DNA from 3 places in the Pseudocitrobacter sp. 2023LY-00077 genome. Region 1 is predicted to be linked to each of the others. Evidence: riboswitches for the same ligand, from Rfam matches in the RefSeq annotation. Region 1 holds a riboswitch; each other region holds the start of a gene.
The links. Region 1 has a riboswitch for thiamine pyrophosphate ahead of tenA (thiaminase II). Riboswitches for the same ligand answer to the same signal wherever they lie in the genome.

Region 2: it holds a riboswitch for thiamine pyrophosphate, as region 1 does, so the genes downstream of both, thiM (hydroxyethylthiazole kinase) here and tenA (thiaminase II) in region 1, are expected to answer to the same signal.
Region 3: it holds a riboswitch for thiamine pyrophosphate, as region 1 does, so the genes downstream of both, thiC (phosphomethylpyrimidine synthase ThiC) here and tenA (thiaminase II) in region 1, are expected to answer to the same signal.

Annotation. Positions count from the first base shown of each region.
Region 1 covers NZ_JBSPEI010000021.1:15,189-21,058, forward strand. The annotation lists gene lysC (lysine-sensitive aspartokinase 3) at 1-114, shown strand, start outside; gene ACWWFX_RS21495 (VF530 family protein) at 215-493, shown strand; gene ACWWFX_RS21500 (glycoside hydrolase family 10-like protein) at 559-1,887, shown strand; gene lysM (peptidoglycan-binding protein LysM) at 1,973-2,416, shown strand; TPP riboswitch at 2,495-2,597, shown strand; gene tenA (thiaminase II) at 2,662-3,345, shown strand; gene ACWWFX_RS21515 (ABC transporter ATP-binding protein) at 3,342-4,082, shown strand; gene ACWWFX_RS21520 (ABC transporter permease) at 4,109-4,831, shown strand; gene ACWWFX_RS21525 (ABC transporter substrate-binding protein) at 4,854-5,789, shown strand.
Region 2 covers NZ_JBSPEI010000001.1:428,456-434,325, forward strand. The annotation lists gene apbC (iron-sulfur cluster carrier protein ApbC) at 1-612, shown strand, start outside; gene ACWWFX_RS01960 (RcnB family protein) at 655-969, opposite strand; gene ACWWFX_RS01965 (zinc-binding alcohol dehydrogenase family protein) at 1,100-2,107, opposite strand; gene ACWWFX_RS01970 (LysR family transcriptional regulator) at 2,212-3,120, shown strand; gene crcB (fluoride efflux transporter CrcB) at 3,117-3,491, opposite strand; gene ACWWFX_RS01980 (universal stress protein) at 3,507-3,929, opposite strand; fluoride riboswitch at 4,007-4,074, opposite strand; TPP riboswitch at 4,171-4,268, shown strand; gene thiM (hydroxyethylthiazole kinase) at 4,303-5,088, shown strand; gene thiD (bifunctional hydroxymethylpyrimidine kinase/phosphomethylpyrimidine kinase) at 5,085-5,870, shown strand, end outside.
Region 3 covers NZ_JBSPEI010000026.1:19,831-25,700, reverse strand. The annotation lists gene ACWWFX_RS23050 (YjaG family protein) at 1-125, opposite strand, end outside; gene nfi (deoxyribonuclease V) at 174-839, opposite strand; gene hemE (uroporphyrinogen decarboxylase) at 849-1,913, opposite strand; gene nudC (NAD(+) diphosphatase) at 1,957-2,730, opposite strand; gene rsd (sigma D regulator) at 2,827-3,315, shown strand; TPP riboswitch at 3,366-3,475, shown strand; gene thiC (phosphomethylpyrimidine synthase ThiC) at 3,562-5,457, shown strand; gene thiE (thiamine phosphate synthase) at 5,457-5,870, shown strand, end outside.

The DNA of each region.
Region 1 (5,870 bases):
CATGCGGTACGCATGATTTGCCACGGTGCATCCAATAATAATCTCAGCTTCCTGTTGCCGGGCGACACTGCCGATAGCGCCGTCGTTGCATTACACCGCAGGCTGTTCGAGTAAGCGTAATCAGGGGCGTTTCACGCCCCTTTTCATTTCATTGCCGCAGTGCCCGCTTTCTTGTACCCTTCCCGCTTCTTTGCGCACACTTTATCGGATATCCATGACCGCTCAACATTCGAAAGATCCTTTGCACGGCGTTACGCTGGAGATGCAAATTAATGCCCTGGTGGCTCGCTACGGTTGGGAAAAACTGGGCAAACTGGTGAACATTAACTGTTTTAAGAATGACCCTAGCGTGAAATCCAGCCTCAAGTTTTTACGCCGCACGCCTTGGGCCCGAGCGGAAGTTGAAGCGCTCTATCTTGATTCCCTCGAAGACGATGAACCTCAGGATGGCGGATTTAACCCGTGGTTGCAGGGGCGAGACGATAAGATCTGATTCACTTCCCCTGCAAATCGTAAGAGAATATCGCCTCTCAAGGGACTAGTAGAAAACGGGCGTTTATGATCATCTCTTTGCGGGGCGTCTCCCCGGTCACTCAGGTTAAAAAACTAGGCACGCTGGTTGCCGCGGCATTACTTGTTGTCAGTTGTTCGTCTAAGCCACCGAGTTCACTTGTTACATCGCCAGGCAACACATCAAAGCCCGCCGGTAAAACGCAGCAGAGTAATGAACCAATGCGCGGTATCTGGCTGGCCACGGTTTCGCGGCTCGACTGGCCGCCAGTTAACTCGGTCAATATCAGCAGCCCCGCCATTCGTATCAATAAACAGAAAGAAGCGCTGACGGCAAAGCTCGATAACCTGAAACAACTCGGTATTAATACCGTATTTTTCCAGGTAAAACCCGATGGCACCGCCCTGTGGGATTCTAAAATTCTGCCGTGGTCCGATACCTTAACCGGCAAGATTGGCGAGAACCCCGGGTACGATCCGTTGCAGTTTATGCTGGATGAAGCCCATAAACGCGGCATGAAAGTACATGCCTGGTTTAACCCGTACCGGGTAACAACCAACACCAAACCGTCAACGGTGGCCGAGCTTAATCGCACGCTCTCACAGCAACCCGCCAGTATTTTTGTTCTGCATCGCGACTGGATCCGCACATCAAGCGATCGCTTTGTGCTTGACCCCGGTATTCCGGAAGCGCGCGACTGGATCACCAGTATTGTGGCGGAAGTGGTGGCAAAATATCCGGTCGATGGCGTGCAGTTTGATGACTACTTCTATACCGAAACTGCCGGCTCTACGCTTAACGATAACCAGACCTGGCGGCAGTATGGCCAGCAATATGCGTCAAAAGCCGACTGGCGACGCCATAACACGCAACAGCTTATCGAGCAGGTTTCACGCACCATTAAGCAGCTGAAGCCCGACGTCGAGTTTGGCGTAAGCCCGGCGGGCGTCTGGCGTAACCGCTCGCACGATCCTTTAGGGTCGGATACGCGCGGTGCGGCCGCCTACGATGAGTCTTATGCTGATACCCGCCTTTGGGTGCAGCAAGGCTTGCTGGACTACATCGCCCCGCAGCTGTACTGGCCGTTTGCCCGCGACGCTGCGCGTTATGATGTGCTGGCAAAATGGTGGGCGGATGTGGTGAAACCGACCAAAACACGACTCTATATTGGCGTGGCGCTGTATAAAGTGGGCGAACCGTCGAAAAAAGAACCTGACTGGGCGGTGAATGGCGGCGTACCAGAGCTGAGTAAGCAGATCGATCTCAATGAATCAATCCCGGAAATCAACGGGACGATCCTGTTCCGCGAAGATAATCTCAATCAACCGCAAACCCGCCAGGCGGTGAATTATCTGAAAACCCGCTGGGGCCATTAATCCTGCCTTTTGTGCGCTACGCAAACCCGGCGTAGCGCACCTCATCTGCTATGCTTACCCTGACATTCTTTACTGGAGAACGGATATGGGACTGTTTAACTTCGTGAAAGAAGCAGGTGAAAAACTGTGGGATAAACTGACGGATTCGCATCAGGACCAGGGCGAAAAAGTCACCGAGCATTTAAAGAAACTCAATATTCCCGGTGCGGATAAAGTTCAGGTGACGGTCGTCGACGGGAAAGCCAGCGTCACCGGCGATGGGCTAACCCAGGAAGAGAAAGAGAAAATTCAGGTCGCCGTCGGTAACGTTGCCGGAGTCAGTGAAGTTGAGAATAACATTACCGCTGCCGATAGTGCGGATGAAGCCACCTACTACACCGTGAAATCCGGCGATACGCTGAGCGCGATCTCCAAAAACGTATACGGCAACGCCAATCTGTACAATAAAATCTTTGAAGCCAACCGCCCGATGCTTTCTCATCCGGATAAAATTTATCCCGGCCAGACTTTACGTATTCCTAAAGCCTGATAACCGCACGCTTGCTGGAAGTCATTCCGGTAAGCGTTCCCCCCTCGTTGTATTCACAGACAAAATATCGTATAAAACCTCCTGTCCGAGGGGTGTCCAGAAATGGGCTGAGATGGCGCAAGCCGAACCCTTAGAACCTGATCTGGGTCATGCCAGCGAAGGGACGGGTTAGCCATCTATTTACACAGCCAATTCCTGTTCTTCCCTCATTGAGCCCGGATCTCCACTTAATTACTGGAGGTCCCATGTCTTTACCCCTGTTTGAAACCGGTCTTTACGGACGCCTTCGCACGCTTGCGGGTCACCACTGGCACGATTATGTCGCCCATGAATTTGTCCAGCAGTTAGGTGCGGGCACCCTGCCTGAACCTGCGTTCCGCCGATATCTCACCCAGGATTACCTGTTTTTAGTTCATTTCGCCCGCGCCTACGCACTGCTGGTGAGCAAACTGCAAAATCTGCCGGAAATGCGCGCGGCGACGGCATCACTGAACGCGATTCTTAACGAACTGCCGCTGCATATCAGCTACTGCCAGCAATGGGGATTAACGGAATCCGACGTTACGCAGGTGGAAGAAGCCGCCGAAACGGTGAATTACACCCGTTATGTTCTGGATGTGGGGCATTCAGGCGATGTGCTTGATCTGCTCACCGCACTGATGCCGTGCGTGGCAGGCTATGCGGAAATCGGCCTGCGCCTGCTCAACGATCCGGCAACCGTCTTTGAGGGTAATCCTTACGCGCCGTGGATCCGCAACTATGGTGATGAGGGCTATCTGGCAGGCGTACAAGCCTCTCTGACGCTATTTGAAAATCTGGCGGCTCAGCGCGGTGGTGAAGGCCGTATCGCTGAACTTTCATCTATCTTCACCACCGCCACCCGGCTGGAAAGCGCGTTCTGGCAGATGGGGTTGAACGCGAAATCATGAAGGCGGTGAATGAATCCCCCGCGATCAGGCTAACAGACCTTACGCTGCGTTATGGCAATAAGACAATATTCGAGAACCTGAACGTGACTATCCCGGCAGGGCATTTCGTCTCCTTGCTGGGTGCCAGCGGTGCGGGTAAAACCAGCCTGCTGCGCATTGTTGCCGGGCTGGCAGCACCCACATCGGGTAGCGTGGCGGATGAACATGGTCGCCCGCTCGCAGGCCGAATCGCCTGGATGGGGCAGCGCGATCTGCTCTATCCGTGGTTAACCATTGAACAGAATGTTTGCCTGGGGGCGCGTTTACGCGGAGAAAAAGCCGATCGCCAATGGGCACAAGAGCTGCTTGAGCGTGTGGGGCTAAGCAGTTATGGCCACGCCCTGCCGCAGACGTTATCCGGCGGAATGCGCCAGCGCGCCGCCATCGCCCGAACCCTCTATGAACAGCAGCCGATTGTCCTGATGGATGAGCCGTTTTCCGCGCTGGACGCGATTACCCGCGCCACGATTCAGGCGCTGGCGGCGGAACTGCTGGCTGACCGTACCGTGCTATTGATCACACACGACCCCGTAGAGGCCTGCCGCCTGAGTCATCACATTCTGGTTCTGGCGAAACATCCTGGCGGCATCGATGACTCCCACGTTATGGCTGGCCTGCCGCCACGCGAACTTGACGATCCTCTGGTTATCCAGAGTCAACGTGAGCTTATGCAACAGCTCATTCGGGGGGCACAGTGATTTTCTTATCACGAATCTGGCGCGGGATGACGCTGTTTGCAGGCTTAGTGGGGTTATGGTGGCTGGCGACGCTCGGCTCTATTCCAGCATTCCTGCTGCCATCGCCCACGGCGGTAGTTCAGGCCCTGCACGATAATGGTCGTTACCTCGGCTGGCACACGTTGATTACCCTGGCGGAAATCGGCAGTGGCCTGGTGATTGGCGTACTGCTCGGGGCGATTCTGGCGCTGTGCATGGTCTTTTCTCCCCGTCTTCAGCGCTGGGTGATGCCGGTGGTATTAACCAGCCAGGCGATACCGGTCTTTGCCCTCGCCCCACTGCTGGTGCTGTGGTTTGGTTTTGGCATGAGCGCCAAGGTCACCATGGCGGTACTGATTATCTTCTTCCCGGTCACCTCGGCTCTGTTTGACGGTTTGCGCCGGGTAAGTGGTGATTATCTCGACCTGGCCCGCACCATGGGGGCGTCACGCTGGACACTGCTTCGTCATGTGCAGTTGATGGCCGCGCTACCTGCCTTTGGTTCCGGCCTGCGCATGGCGGCAGCCGTTGCGCCCATCGGCGCCATTATTGGCGAATGGGTTGGCTCGGCGGAAGGTTTGGGTTACGTGATGCTCAACGCCAACGCGCGCATGCAGAGTGATATCTGCTTCGCCGCCCTTCTGATACTCGTTTTGATGACCATCTCGCTGTGGATGATCATCGATGCCCTGTTACATCGCCTGATTTATTGGGTTCCGGATAACCATTGAGAAAACTACGATGACAACAAAAATGCTAAAACCTGCTCTCTCTGCGCTGATTATTGCCAGCACCCTTTCGCCAAACGCCTGGGCACTTGAGAAAGTCACACTGGTGCTGGACTGGTATATCAACCCGGACCACGCCCCCGTGATGGTGGCACAGCAAATCGGCGCATTTAAAGAGGAAGGCCTCGACGTCACGATTATCCCGCCTTCCGATCCGGCGCTTCCTCCGCGCCTGGTGGCGGCAAAACAGGTCGATCTGGCAATTACTTATCAACCGCAGCTGCACTTCTTTGCCGACCAGGGCTTACCGCTAATGCGGGTGGGTACACTCATCAATACGCCGCTGAATACGGTAATTGCGCTGGATAAAAACATTAAATCGCCGGCTGATTTAAAAGGTAAGAGCGTGGGTTATTCCGTCAGTGGCATCGAGCAGGCGACGCTGGATACCATGCTGAAACATAGCAATACGCCAGTGGATGCGGTGAAGCTTATCAACGTTAACTTCCAGCTAACCAGTGCCCTGCTGACCGGTAAAGTGGACGCGGTGATTGGCGGCTATCGCAACATCGAAGCGCTGGAGATCCAGCTTCAGGGTAAAGAACCGGTGGTGTTTAACGTCGAGGATTACGGCGTACCCGCCTACGATGAATTGATTCTGGTGGCAAATAAAGACGCGGCTGGAGAACCGAAGATTAAAAAATTCCTCGCGGCATTGAAAAAAGGCAGCGACTACCTGCATGCTCATCCGCAGGAAAGCTGGAAAACGTTCGCCAGCCTGCATCCTGAGCTTAATACCGAACTGAATCAGCAGGCATGGATGAAAACGCTGCCGCTCTTTGCACAAGATCCGGCAAAGCTGGATAAAGCCCGCTATGAGCATTACGAGCAGTTTTTATTTGATAACAAGCTCATCAAAAAAATAACCCCGGTGGAGCAATATGCCACCGGGGCTATGTAAGCCGTACATCAGATTGCTAACGACGTGCGCTTTGTTATTGCCGGATGCGGCGTAAACGCCTTATCCGGCCTACAAAATATC
Region 2 (5,870 bases), on a different contig from region 1:
GGCACCCATATGGCGCCGATTATGGCTCACGGTCTGGCAACGAATTCCATTGGTTATCTGGTCACCGACGATAACGCGATGGTGTGGCGCGGCCCAATGGCCAGCAAGGCGCTGATGCAGATGTTGCAGGAAACCTTATGGCCGGATCTCGATTATCTGGTGCTGGATATGCCGCCGGGTACCGGTGACATTCAGCTGACGCTGGCACAGAACATTCCGGTCACCGGCGCGGTAGTGGTCACTACGCCGCAGGACATCGCGCTGATTGACGCCAAAAAAGGCATCGTGATGTTCGAGAAAGTGGAAGTGCCGGTGCTGGGTATCGTGGAAAACATGAGCATGCATATTTGCAGCCAGTGTGGTCACCACGAACCTATCTTTGGTACCGGCGGCGCAGAGAAACTGGCGGAGAAATACCATACCCAGTTGCTGGGTCAGATGCCGCTGCACATCAGCCTGCGTGAAGATCTGGATAAAGGCACACCAACGGTGGTGAATCGTCCGGATAGCGAATTTACCCTGATTTATCGTCAACTGGCGGATTTAACCGCTGCCCAGCTCTACTGGCAGGGTGAAGTGATCCCCGGCGAAATTGCCTTCCGCGCGGTATAAGCGTTCAGGCGCATAACCCAGGCGGGTTATGCGCCCCTTTCATTAACGGTGATAGAAGATTTCGCCGTCGTAAACTTTACTGATTTTCCCGTCCGTGTCAGAAATCAGCACGTAGTTGCCGCCCATATATGTCCAGTGCGTTCCCGCGTCTGGCGCAGGCAGATTGCGCTGCTGCCACTGCTTGATGTTGTACTGGTCAGTACGGTACATCTCAGGAACGGCGTCCCCGATGTTAAAGTGGGTGAAATCAGCGACAAACTCTTTTAGTTCATACTTCTGAATGCCCGTACCTGGTGCGGCGAAGGCGGATCCGGCGGCCATCAGGCCAGCCAGAAGCCATAATTTATATTTACCCATTCTTTCTCCAACGATAACCAGAATGCTCAAGGGTGTAGAGTCTGCCTTTTTCTCTTAAAATTGACAGGCAGATCGACGCTCTTTTGTATCACAGAATAGGTTTTTTAGTAAAAAATGTAACAGCGCCGCCTCAGAAGCCTTCCAGCACCAGTTTGCCCATGGTTTTCCCGGTCTCAAGCTGGCGATGCGCCTGGCGAATATTCTCGGCGTTAATTGCTCCTAACTTCTCGCCCAGCGTGGTTTTGATCGTTCCGTTATCAATCAGCGAGGCCACGCGGGTCAGTAACTGATGCTGAGCGATCATATCCGGTGTTTCGAACATCGAGCGGGTATACATAAATTCCCAGTGCAGCGAGATGCTTTTGGTTTTTAACGGGCGCGCATCCAGGGTTTCAGGATCGTCAATCAGCGCCAGTTTCCCCTGTGGGGCGAGCGCTTCAATCAGCTGCAAATAGTGCTTATCCGTGTGCGTCAGGCTGGCGACATGCGTCACTGCCGGAATACCGATGCGGATCAGTTCTTCGGCGATCGGTTTGCTGTGGTCGATAACGTAATGTGCCCCGGCATCCGCTACCCATTTCTGCGTTTCCGGGCGCGATGCGGTGCCGATCACCGTCATTTTAGTGAGCTTACGCGCCAGTTGAGTCAGGATGGAACCGACACCGCCCGCTGCACCGACAATCAGCAGCACGTCGCCTTCATTGCCGTTTTCCTGAATGCCTAAACGATCGAACAACAGTTCCCACGCAGTGATGGAAGTCAACGGCAGGGCAGCAGCAGAAACGTTATCCAGCGAACGTGGCTTGAGGGCGACAATGCGCTCATCGACCAGCTGGAACTCGCTGTTGCTGCCAGGACGCGTTAACGCCCCCGCGTACCAGACTTCGTCGCCAGCTTTAAACAGTGTGACGTTCTCGCCAACGGATTTCACCACACCGACGGCGTCCCAGCCCAGTACGCGCGGCGTGTCGCCGCTAAAACCGGCACGCACTTTGGTATCGACCGGGTTAACGGAGATGGCTTTTACTTCTACCAGCAAATCGTGGCCCGCCGCTACGGGAACGGGCAGGGTAATTTCTTCTAATGCTTCAATGTTGCCGTGCGCGCCAGCCGCCTGAGTAATCGCAATCGCTTTCATAACCACCTCTGTGATGTTGGGTAAACTCTAAGAATGATATTATCCGGTGATATTTGCCGGAAAAATCCATTCGCGGTGACAGGACTTATCGTTGAGGAGTGAAAATGCTCAGGCTGGAAGATTTAACCCTGTTCGTGCGCGCGGCGGCATTAAGCAGTTTCAGCGAAGCGGCGCGCGAGGCCGGTCTGCCGCCTGCGCAGGTGAGTTCCGCCATTAAGCGTCTTGAGACGGCGCTTAATATCCGTCTGTTTGCCCGTTCAACGCGCAGCCTGCGCTTGACGCCAGAGGGCGAAACCTGGCTGCCCTACGCCACGCAAATGCTGGAAACGATGCAGGCCGGGCTCCAGCAGATTCAAACGCCCGACGATGAAATTCGCGGTACGCTGCAAATTGCGGTGCCTTCTGATTTGGGACGAAATCTCCTGCTCGGTATTTTCCGCCAGTTCCGCCAGCGCCACCCGGCGCTTAAATTGCGCATTCTTTTCTCTGACCAGGTGACGGATGTGTTTAAAGATCCGGTTGATGTCGCCTTTCGCTACGGCAGCAATGAGGATGCATCGTACGTCGCGCTGCCCATCGCACCGGATAATCGCCGCGTGCTGGTCGCATCGCCAGAGTGGATCGCCAAAAATGGCGAACCGGCAACGCCCGCTGATTTAGAAAAGTGTGATGCGCTGACCTATGTCCTGCGAGGTCGATTGTTCGATCGCTGGACGCTCACTGCGGGGGAAGAAACCCACGAAGTGCAGGTCAATGGCACGATTATCAGCGATGACGCGGAGGTTATACGCCGACTGGCGATTGCCGGGGAAGGCATTGCCAATAAGTCCTGGCTCGACGTCAGTGAAGATGTCTTTCAGGGACGACTGAAATTGCTGCTGCCGGACTATGAAGGCGACTGCGTGCCGCTGAACATGATTTGTCCGCATCGCAAGCAGCTCTCGCCTGCGGTGCGGTTGTTGTATGAGGCAGTGAAGGAACGCTGTGAAGCGCTGGTGCAGCGTAGGGGCTAAACCAGCGTCATCAAAAAGAATCCGGCAGCGGTCATCAGGAGCGATCCCACCACGTGAGTCATCACCGAAATCATCGCCCACAGATAGTTGCCGTTTTGCAAAAGGGTGACGATCTCCGCCGAAAAAGTGGAAAAGGTCGTCATCCCGCCGCAAAGTCCGGTGGTAATCAGTAACTTCCATGCCGGGTCCAGCTGCGGCTGGCGCAAAAAGAACGCCAGCGCCGCGCCAATAATAAAACCACCGACCAGATTAACCACCAGCGTTCCCGGTGGCAGGCTGGGGAAAAGGCTGTTCAGTTTCATCGACAGCCACCAACGAATGACACACCCGGTAGAGCCGCCAATAATAACGGCCAGTAATGAACGATACATCACGCGCGTAAATCCTTATGCTAAATGTTTGATCAGCACATCCACCGTCAGATGGTTGATGTACTCAAGGGAGTGGGAGGCGAGCACGCCCAGCAGGCGATTGTGATGTCCGGCGATGACCAGATCGATACGGCGATCGCGGATACAGGATTCGACATCTTCAAAGCGACGGGTCGTGACCAGTTCCAGCGTTTGTACCGGTAAGGAAACGGATTCCGCCAGCTCGCTCAACAGGGCTTTGGCCTGAATGACTTCCTGCGAAACCACGTCATCCATCAGGCTGTCGGAGACATAATTGAGGGCGCGATAATCGGTGCTGATATGCGCGATGGTTATCGTCATCGCGTTCTCCTGCGCCATTTTTGCAGCGTGATCGAGCAGGGGAATGCCATCAAGGCTGTTGTTAATCAGCACCAGCGCATGGTTGTAAACAGGCATAAAAAAACCTCGTCAGGTTGCGAGGTATGAGCGGGTCTTCAAACGACAGACAGCCTGACATACCTCCATGTTAAGAGGGTATACCAGGCGTCATCAGCCCCAGCAGGGCGGTTGGGAAAGGTGGAACGCCATCACCTTTGTGAATAATTTTGGACCGATGATGGGGGGATTGCAAATGGTTTGTGCGGCTTGCTTCCACCCGGCACTTGCCGTAACCTGCTGCGATACACGAATTTGTTGTATTGATGACTCGGGGTGCCCTTCCTTCGTGAAGGCTGAGAAAAACCCGTACCACCTGATCTGGATAATGCCAGCGTAGGGAAGTCAGAGACCGTCAGGTCATTGCTTCTGGACGTTCTGGCAGGAGCAAACCATGCAAGCAGAGCCGCTTAGTCCCGCGCAAATCGCGCATTCGTTACATCTTTTTCGTCATCACGCCCCCCTTGTTCACTGTATGACTAACGACGTCGTGCAGACCTTTACCGCCAACGTATTGCTGGCGCTCGGTGCATCCCCCGCGATGGTGATTGATGCGCAGGAAGCCGCGCAGTTCTCTGCCATTGCCGATGCGTTATTGATAAACGTCGGCACGCTAACGCAGCCGCGCGCGCAGGCGATGAAAGCCGCCGCGTTGAGTGCGAACGCTGCGGGTAAACCCTGGACTCTCGACCCTGTCGCCGTGGGCGCGTTAACGCTGCGCACCGAGTTTTGCCACGACCTGTTGACCTTAAAACCTGCCGCCATTCGGGGGAATGCCTCCGAAATTATGGCGCTGGCGGGAATGAGCGCGGGAGGGCGCGGCGTGGATACCACCGATACCGCCGCTGCTGCGCTACCGGCGGCACAGGCTCTGGCGCGTCAAATCAATACCGTTGTGGCGGTGACGGGCGAAGTGGATTACATCACCGATGGACAACGCGTTATCGCGGTAACGGGCGGCAATCCGCTGATGACCCGGGTAGTGGGGACGGGCTGTGCATTGTCTGCGGTCGTCGCGGCAAGCTGTGCGCTGCCGGGCGACAGGCTGGATAACATTGCCTCTGCCTGCGCCTTTATGAAACTGGCCGGTGGTCGTGCGGCGGTCGATAACGGACCGGGCAGTTTTGTCCCGGCATTACTTGATGCACTGTATGTGCTTGATGGGGAGGCACTGGCATGAAACGGATTAACGCATTAACCATTGCCGGTACCGATCCAAGCGGTGGCGCGGGCATTCAGGCGGATCTGAAAACCTTCTCAGCATTGGGCGCATACGGCTGTTCGGTGATTACCGCGCTGGTGGCGCAAAACACCCATGGCGTGCAGTCGGTCTATCGTATTGAACCGGATTTTGTCGCTGCGCAGCTGGATTCCGTGTTTAACGATGTGCGCATCGATACCACCAAAATCGGTATGCTGGCGGAAACTGATATCGTTGAAGCCGTGGCGGAGCGATTACAGCGCCATCGGGTGGAAAATGTGGTGCTGGATACGGTCATGTTGGCCAAAAGCGGCGATGCGTTGCTATCGCCCGCGGCGGTAGAAACGCTGCGTCAACGCCTGCTGCCACAGGTCTCGTTAATTACGCCGAATCTGCCGGAAGCGGCGGCATTGCTGGATGCGCCGCATGCGCGAAATGAGCGTGAAATGCTGGAACAGGGACGCGCACTGCTGGCGATGGGCTGCGGCGCGGTCCTTATGAAAGGCGGCCATCTTGACGATACGGAAAGCCCCGACTGGCTGTTTACCCGCGACGGCGAGCAGCGTTTTACCGCACCGCGCGTCATGACCAAAAACACCCACGGTACCGGTTGTACATTATCAGCCGCGCTGGCGGCACTGCGCCCACGCCATAGCAACTGGGGCGACACGGTGCTGGAAGCGAAAACCTGGCTTTCTGCCGCGCTGGCGCAGGCCGATACGCTGGAAGTCGGCAGCGGGATTGGCCCGGTGCATCATTTT
Region 3 (5,870 bases), on a different contig from region 1:
AACTCTGACTCTTTGCAGAACATGGCGTAGTTCGGGTACATGCGTTCGCACAGGCAGGCCATAAAGGTGACGTGCTGCCAGCTTTCCAGCTTCTCCAGACGCAGGTGAATCGGGTTTTGTAACATGATGAGTTCTCAAATGCGGAAATTAGCCGCAGTTTACCTGAATTGTGGTTATTTTGCTGTAAGGCGCATAAAGGCAGCACGTTCAGAAGCAACGGCATCCGCCCAGCGTGTTGGCTCCGGCAGACGGTAGCCTTTCATACAGCGTTGCACCCATGAAAGCGCACTGTCAGTGCTAACGCGGTGCCCTGTCGCGATAAATAGCGGGTTGCAGCGCGCTTTACTGCGCCACACCCACGCCAGTTGCTCGCCTTTATCCATCAGCGGTGATAACGCACCGGGTTCGCTGTCGAGCGGCTCAAACGTACCGCAGAGGCGCTTTTTCGCCACGCCGATCGTCGGCACGTCCACCAGCAGGCCAAAATGGCTGGCGACGCCCAGACGGCGCGGATGCGAAATACCGTGACCATCGACAAACACGAGATCCGGTTTTTGCGACAGCTTTTCCCACACCGCCAGCAACGCCGGGTATTCACGAAATGACAGGAAGCCGGGAATGTAGGGCATGGTGGTCGCAATGCGCGCCACCTGATACTCCACCAGCTCAAGCAATGGATACTTCAACAGCACCATCGCCGCGCGCGTCACTTCACCGCCCTGCTCAAAACCCACGTCTGCCCCGGCGATCAGATCCGGCGGATCCTTATCCAGGCGATCCTCGCGGATCACGGAAGAAGCGAGTTCGATTTGTTGAGCGCGTAGCGACGCGAGATCCATAACCAATCCTTACTGATGATAAGGCGCAGAGAGGCGATGTACCGCCTCGACAAACGCCCCGGCGTGTTCCGGCGGCACATCCTGATGGATGCCGTGACCGAGGTTGAAGACGTGGCCTTCGCCCTTGCCAAAGCCCGCCAGAATAGTCGCCACTTCTTCCTCGATGCGCGCAGGCTGTGCGTAAAGCATGGAGGGATCCATATTGCCCTGCAGCGCCACTTTGTGGCCAACGCGGCGACGCGCATCGGCGATATCGGTGGTCCAGTCGAGACCCAACGCATCACAGCCGGTTTCCGCCATCTCTTCCAGCCACTGCCCTCCGCCTTTGGTGAACAGCGTCACCGGCACGCGGCGCCCGTCGTTTTCACGCAGCAAACCATCGACAATTTTGTGCATGTAATACAGCGAGAACTGCTGATAATCACGCCCGGTGAGCACACCGCCCCAGGTGTCGAAAATCATCACCGACTGCGCACCGGCTTTAATCTGCGCATTCAGATAGAGCGTGACGCTTTTCGCCAGCTTATCGAGCAGCAGATGCAGCGTTTGCGGCTCGGCATACATCATCTTTTTAATCACGGTAAACGCTTTGCTGCTGCCGCCTTCGACCATGTAGGTCGCCAGCGTCCACGGGCTGCCGGAGAAACCAATCAACGGCACTTCGCCTTTCAGTTCGCGGCGGATTGTACGCACCGCGTTCATCACATAACCCAGTTCGCCTTCCGGGTCCGGAATCGGCAGCTTATCAACATCCGCTTTACTGGTTATCGGCGAGGTAAAGCGTGGGCCTTCACCCGCTTCAAAATAGAGCCCGAGGCCCATTGCATCCGGGATAGTCAGAATATCGGAGAACAGAATGGCCGCATCCAGCGGGTAACGGCGCAGCGGCTGAAGTGTGACTTCGCATGCCAGCTCGGCGTTTTTGCACAGGGACATAAAATCCCCGGCCTGGGCACGGGTCGCTTTATATTCCGGTAAATAACGGCCCGCCTGGCGCATCATCCAGACAGGGGTGACATCTACAGGCTGACGCAGCAGCGCACGCAGGTAACGATCGTTTTTCAGTTCGGTCATTTTTCCATTCCTTGAGCTCTTTCACGCCAGTGTAACATGAGTGTCACTCATACTCTGCCCGGCAGAGTGCGACAGTATCTTCAATGAGTCGACGGGCGACGGTTCCCGGCGGCGGCAGTAACGGTAAATTGTCATAGCGATACCAGTTGGCTTCCAGCAACTCTTTGGGGTCGATCACGATATCGCCGCTGTCATACTCGGCCATAAACGCGGTCATCAGTGATTGCGGGAACGGCCACGGTTGGGAGGTGACATAACGCAGGTTTTTGATTTTTATACTGCTCTCTTCCATCACTTCGCGCGCGACGGCCTGCTCCAGCGTTTCGCCCACTTCAACGAACCCAGCCAGCACGGTGTGTACGCCGTTGCGATGACGCGTATGCTGCGCCAGCAGGATGGTGTCATCGCGACGAATGGCGACGATGATGCAGGGCGCGATTTGCGGATAGTAGCGTTGACGGCAGTGGTCGCACAGCATCGCCCATTCGGTTTTGCTGGGGTGCATGGTATGCCCACAGTAGCCGCAGAATTTATGCGAGCGGTAGAACTCCGCCAGCTGCACGCCGCGCCCGGCGAGTTGAAACAGCCCGGCATCCTGGTCGAGAATTTGCCGCAGCGAGCCCATATCATGACGACGCTGTTGCTGAATCAGCCACACCGGCGAGCCTTGCCATTCACCAATCAGCAGCGCGCGTTGCCCCGCAAGGTCGAATTTTCCCGCTTCGCCCCAGGGTAATTCTCCGCCCGGCAGCCATAATTTTTGCTCATGGCTGACGACCCACCAGCCGATGTCTAATTTTTCAATTATACGATCCATATCTATTGCACTACCTTTGCTTCACTGGCATGTTATTTACATTATCGTTACATCTTAGTGCGCAGTCTTTAAATCCACTTGTGCGGAGTCAATCACATGTTAAACCAGCTCGAAAGCCTGACGGAGCATGTTGGAGGCAGTAACAAACTGGTCGACCGCTGGCTCAACATACGCAAGCAATTGCTTGTCGCTTATTCCAACCTGATTGGGATTAAGCCTGGCAAAGAATCGTTTATACGGCTGAATGAAAAAGCACTGGATGATTTTTGTCAGCGACTGGTGGACTACCTCTCCTCCTGCCACTTCAGTATTTATGAACGCATTCTCCATAAATTGGAAGGCGACGCCGCGCTTTTAACGGCCACTAAAATCTGGCCCAGGCTGGAAGCCAACACCCAGTTGATTATGGACTATTACGACTCCAGCCTGGAGACGGCCATCGATCACGATAATTGCTTTGAATTTCAACAAGCATTGTCGGATATCGGCGAGGCGCTGGAGGCACGTTTTGTGCTCGAAGATAAGCTCATCATGCTCGTGCTGGATGCGATGCACGATAGCCCCGGGATCAAACGTCCCGCTTGAGATTTTACGCATTAACGCGTAGTTTACATTCATCGTCCCATTTATGGGGCTACATCTTGTCGGAGTGCCACGTGTGAAAACACAGGCTGAGACCGTTAATTCGGGATCCGCGGAACCTGATCAGGCTAATACCTGCGAAGGGAACAAGAGTAATTCAGCTTTATGCCTCTGCCTTCACGGGCGCTGTGCATCCATTACTCCATCCGTCGTCTGACAAGCCATATCCTTTTTTATTTGGTATGCGCTATGTCTACAACAAAACTGACTCGCCGTGAACAACGCGAACAGGCTCAACGCTTTATTGATACTCTGGAAGGCACCGCTTTCCCTAACTCGCGCCGTATTTATCTCGCAGGTACACAGCCTGGCGTACGCGTGCCGATGCGCGAAATTCAGCTTAGCCCCACGCTCATTGGCGGCAGCGAGGATAATGCGCAGTACGAAGAGAATGAAGCGATCCCGGTGTATGACACCTCCGGCCCCTACGGCGACCCAGCCGAAAAAATCGATATCCGCCAGGGCCTGGCAAAACTGCGCCAGCCGTGGATTGACGCGCGCGCCGATAGCGAAACCTTAACGGCGCGCAGCTCCGCCTATACTCAGGCCCGCCTCGCGGACGAATTTCTCGACGAATTGCGCTTCACCGGCCTGTTGACGCCAAAACGCGCGTGTCCCGGCAAGCGCGTCACCCAACTCCATTATGCTCGTCGGGGGGTAATCACCCCGGAGATGGAATTTATCGCCCTGCGCGAAAATATGGGGCGCGAGCGCATTCGCAGCGAAGTACTGCGCCAGCAGCATCCGGGGCAAAGCTTCGACACGCTGCTACCACAAAACATCACGCCTGAGTTTGTCCGTGCCGAAGTGGCGGCAGGTCGGGCGATTATCCCGGCCAATATTAACCATCCGGAATCGGAACCGATGATCATCGGGCGTAACTTCCTGGTGAAGGTGAACGCCAATATCGGTAACTCCGCAGTCAGCTCCTCGATTGAAGAAGAGGTGGAAAAACTGGTGTGGGCAACGCGCTGGGGCGCCGATACGGTGATGGACCTCTCCACCGGGCGTTACATCCACGAAACCCGCGAATGGATCCTGCGCAACAGCCCGGTACCAATCGGCACCGTGCCGATCTACCAGGCGCTGGAGAAGGTCAATGGGATCGCCGAGGATCTGAGCTGGGAAGCGTTCCGCGATACGTTGCTGGAACAGGCCGAACAGGGCGTAGACTACTTCACCATTCATGCGGGCGTGCTGCTGCGTTACGTGCCGATGACCGCCAAACGCCTGACCGGTATTGTGTCGCGCGGTGGCTCAATCATGGCGAAGTGGTGCCTCTCGCATCATCAGGAAAACTTCCTTTATCAGCACTTCCGCGAAATTTGTGAAATTTGCGCCGCCTATGATGTATCGCTGTCGCTGGGCGACGGCCTGCGTCCTGGCTCAATTCAGGATGCCAACGATGAAGCCCAGTTTGCAGAACTTCACACGTTGGGCGAATTGACCAAAATCGCCTGGGAATATGACGTGCAGGTGATGATTGAAGGGCCCGGCCATGTGCCAATGCAGATGATCCGCCGTAATATGACCGAAGAGCTGGAGCACTGCCATGAAGCGCCGTTTTATACGTTAGGGCCGCTCACCACCGATATTGCACCAGGCTACGACCATTTCACCTCCGGGATTGGCGCGGCGATGATTGGCTGGTTCGGCTGCGCGATGCTCTGCTACGTCACGCCAAAAGAGCACCTCGGCTTACCGAATAAAGACGATGTGAAGCAAGGACTTATCACTTACAAGATCGCCGCCCACGCGGCAGACCTGGCAAAAGGCCACCCCGGCGCGCAGATTCGCGATAACGCCATGTCTAAAGCACGCTTTGAATTCCGCTGGGAAGATCAGTTTAACCTGGCGCTCGACCCCTTCACCGCTCGCGCCTATCACGATGAAACACTGCCGCAGGAATCGGGCAAAGTTGCCCATTTCTGCTCGATGTGCGGCCCCAAATTCTGCTCAATGAAAATCACCCAGGAAGTTCGCGATTACGCGGCAAAACAGGCCGCAGAGACCGGGATGAACGAGATGTCTGGTCAGTTCCGCGCCCGGGGTGGCGAACTCTATATCCCTCAGGAGAATTTATAATGTACCAGCCTCATTTTCCCCCGGTTCCTTTCCGTTTGGGCCTCTACCCGGTTGTTGATAGCGTGGAGTGGATCGCACGTTTGCTGGAAGCGGGCGTACGCACCATTCAGTTACGCATTAAGGACAAACACGACGACGAGGTCGAGGCCGATGTGGTTGCCGCGATAGATCTCGGCCGTCGCTATAACGCGCGTCTGTTTATCAACGACTACTGGCGTCTGGCGATTAAACACCAGGCTTATGGCGTGCATCTGGGGCAGGAAGATCTGGAAACCACCGATCTCGACGCGATTCGCGCGGCCAACTTACGGCTTGGCGTATCGACTCACGATGATATGGAAATTGACGTGGCGCTGGCGGCGCAGCCTTCGTACATCGCGCTGGGTCACGTGTTCCCAACGCAAACCAAGCAG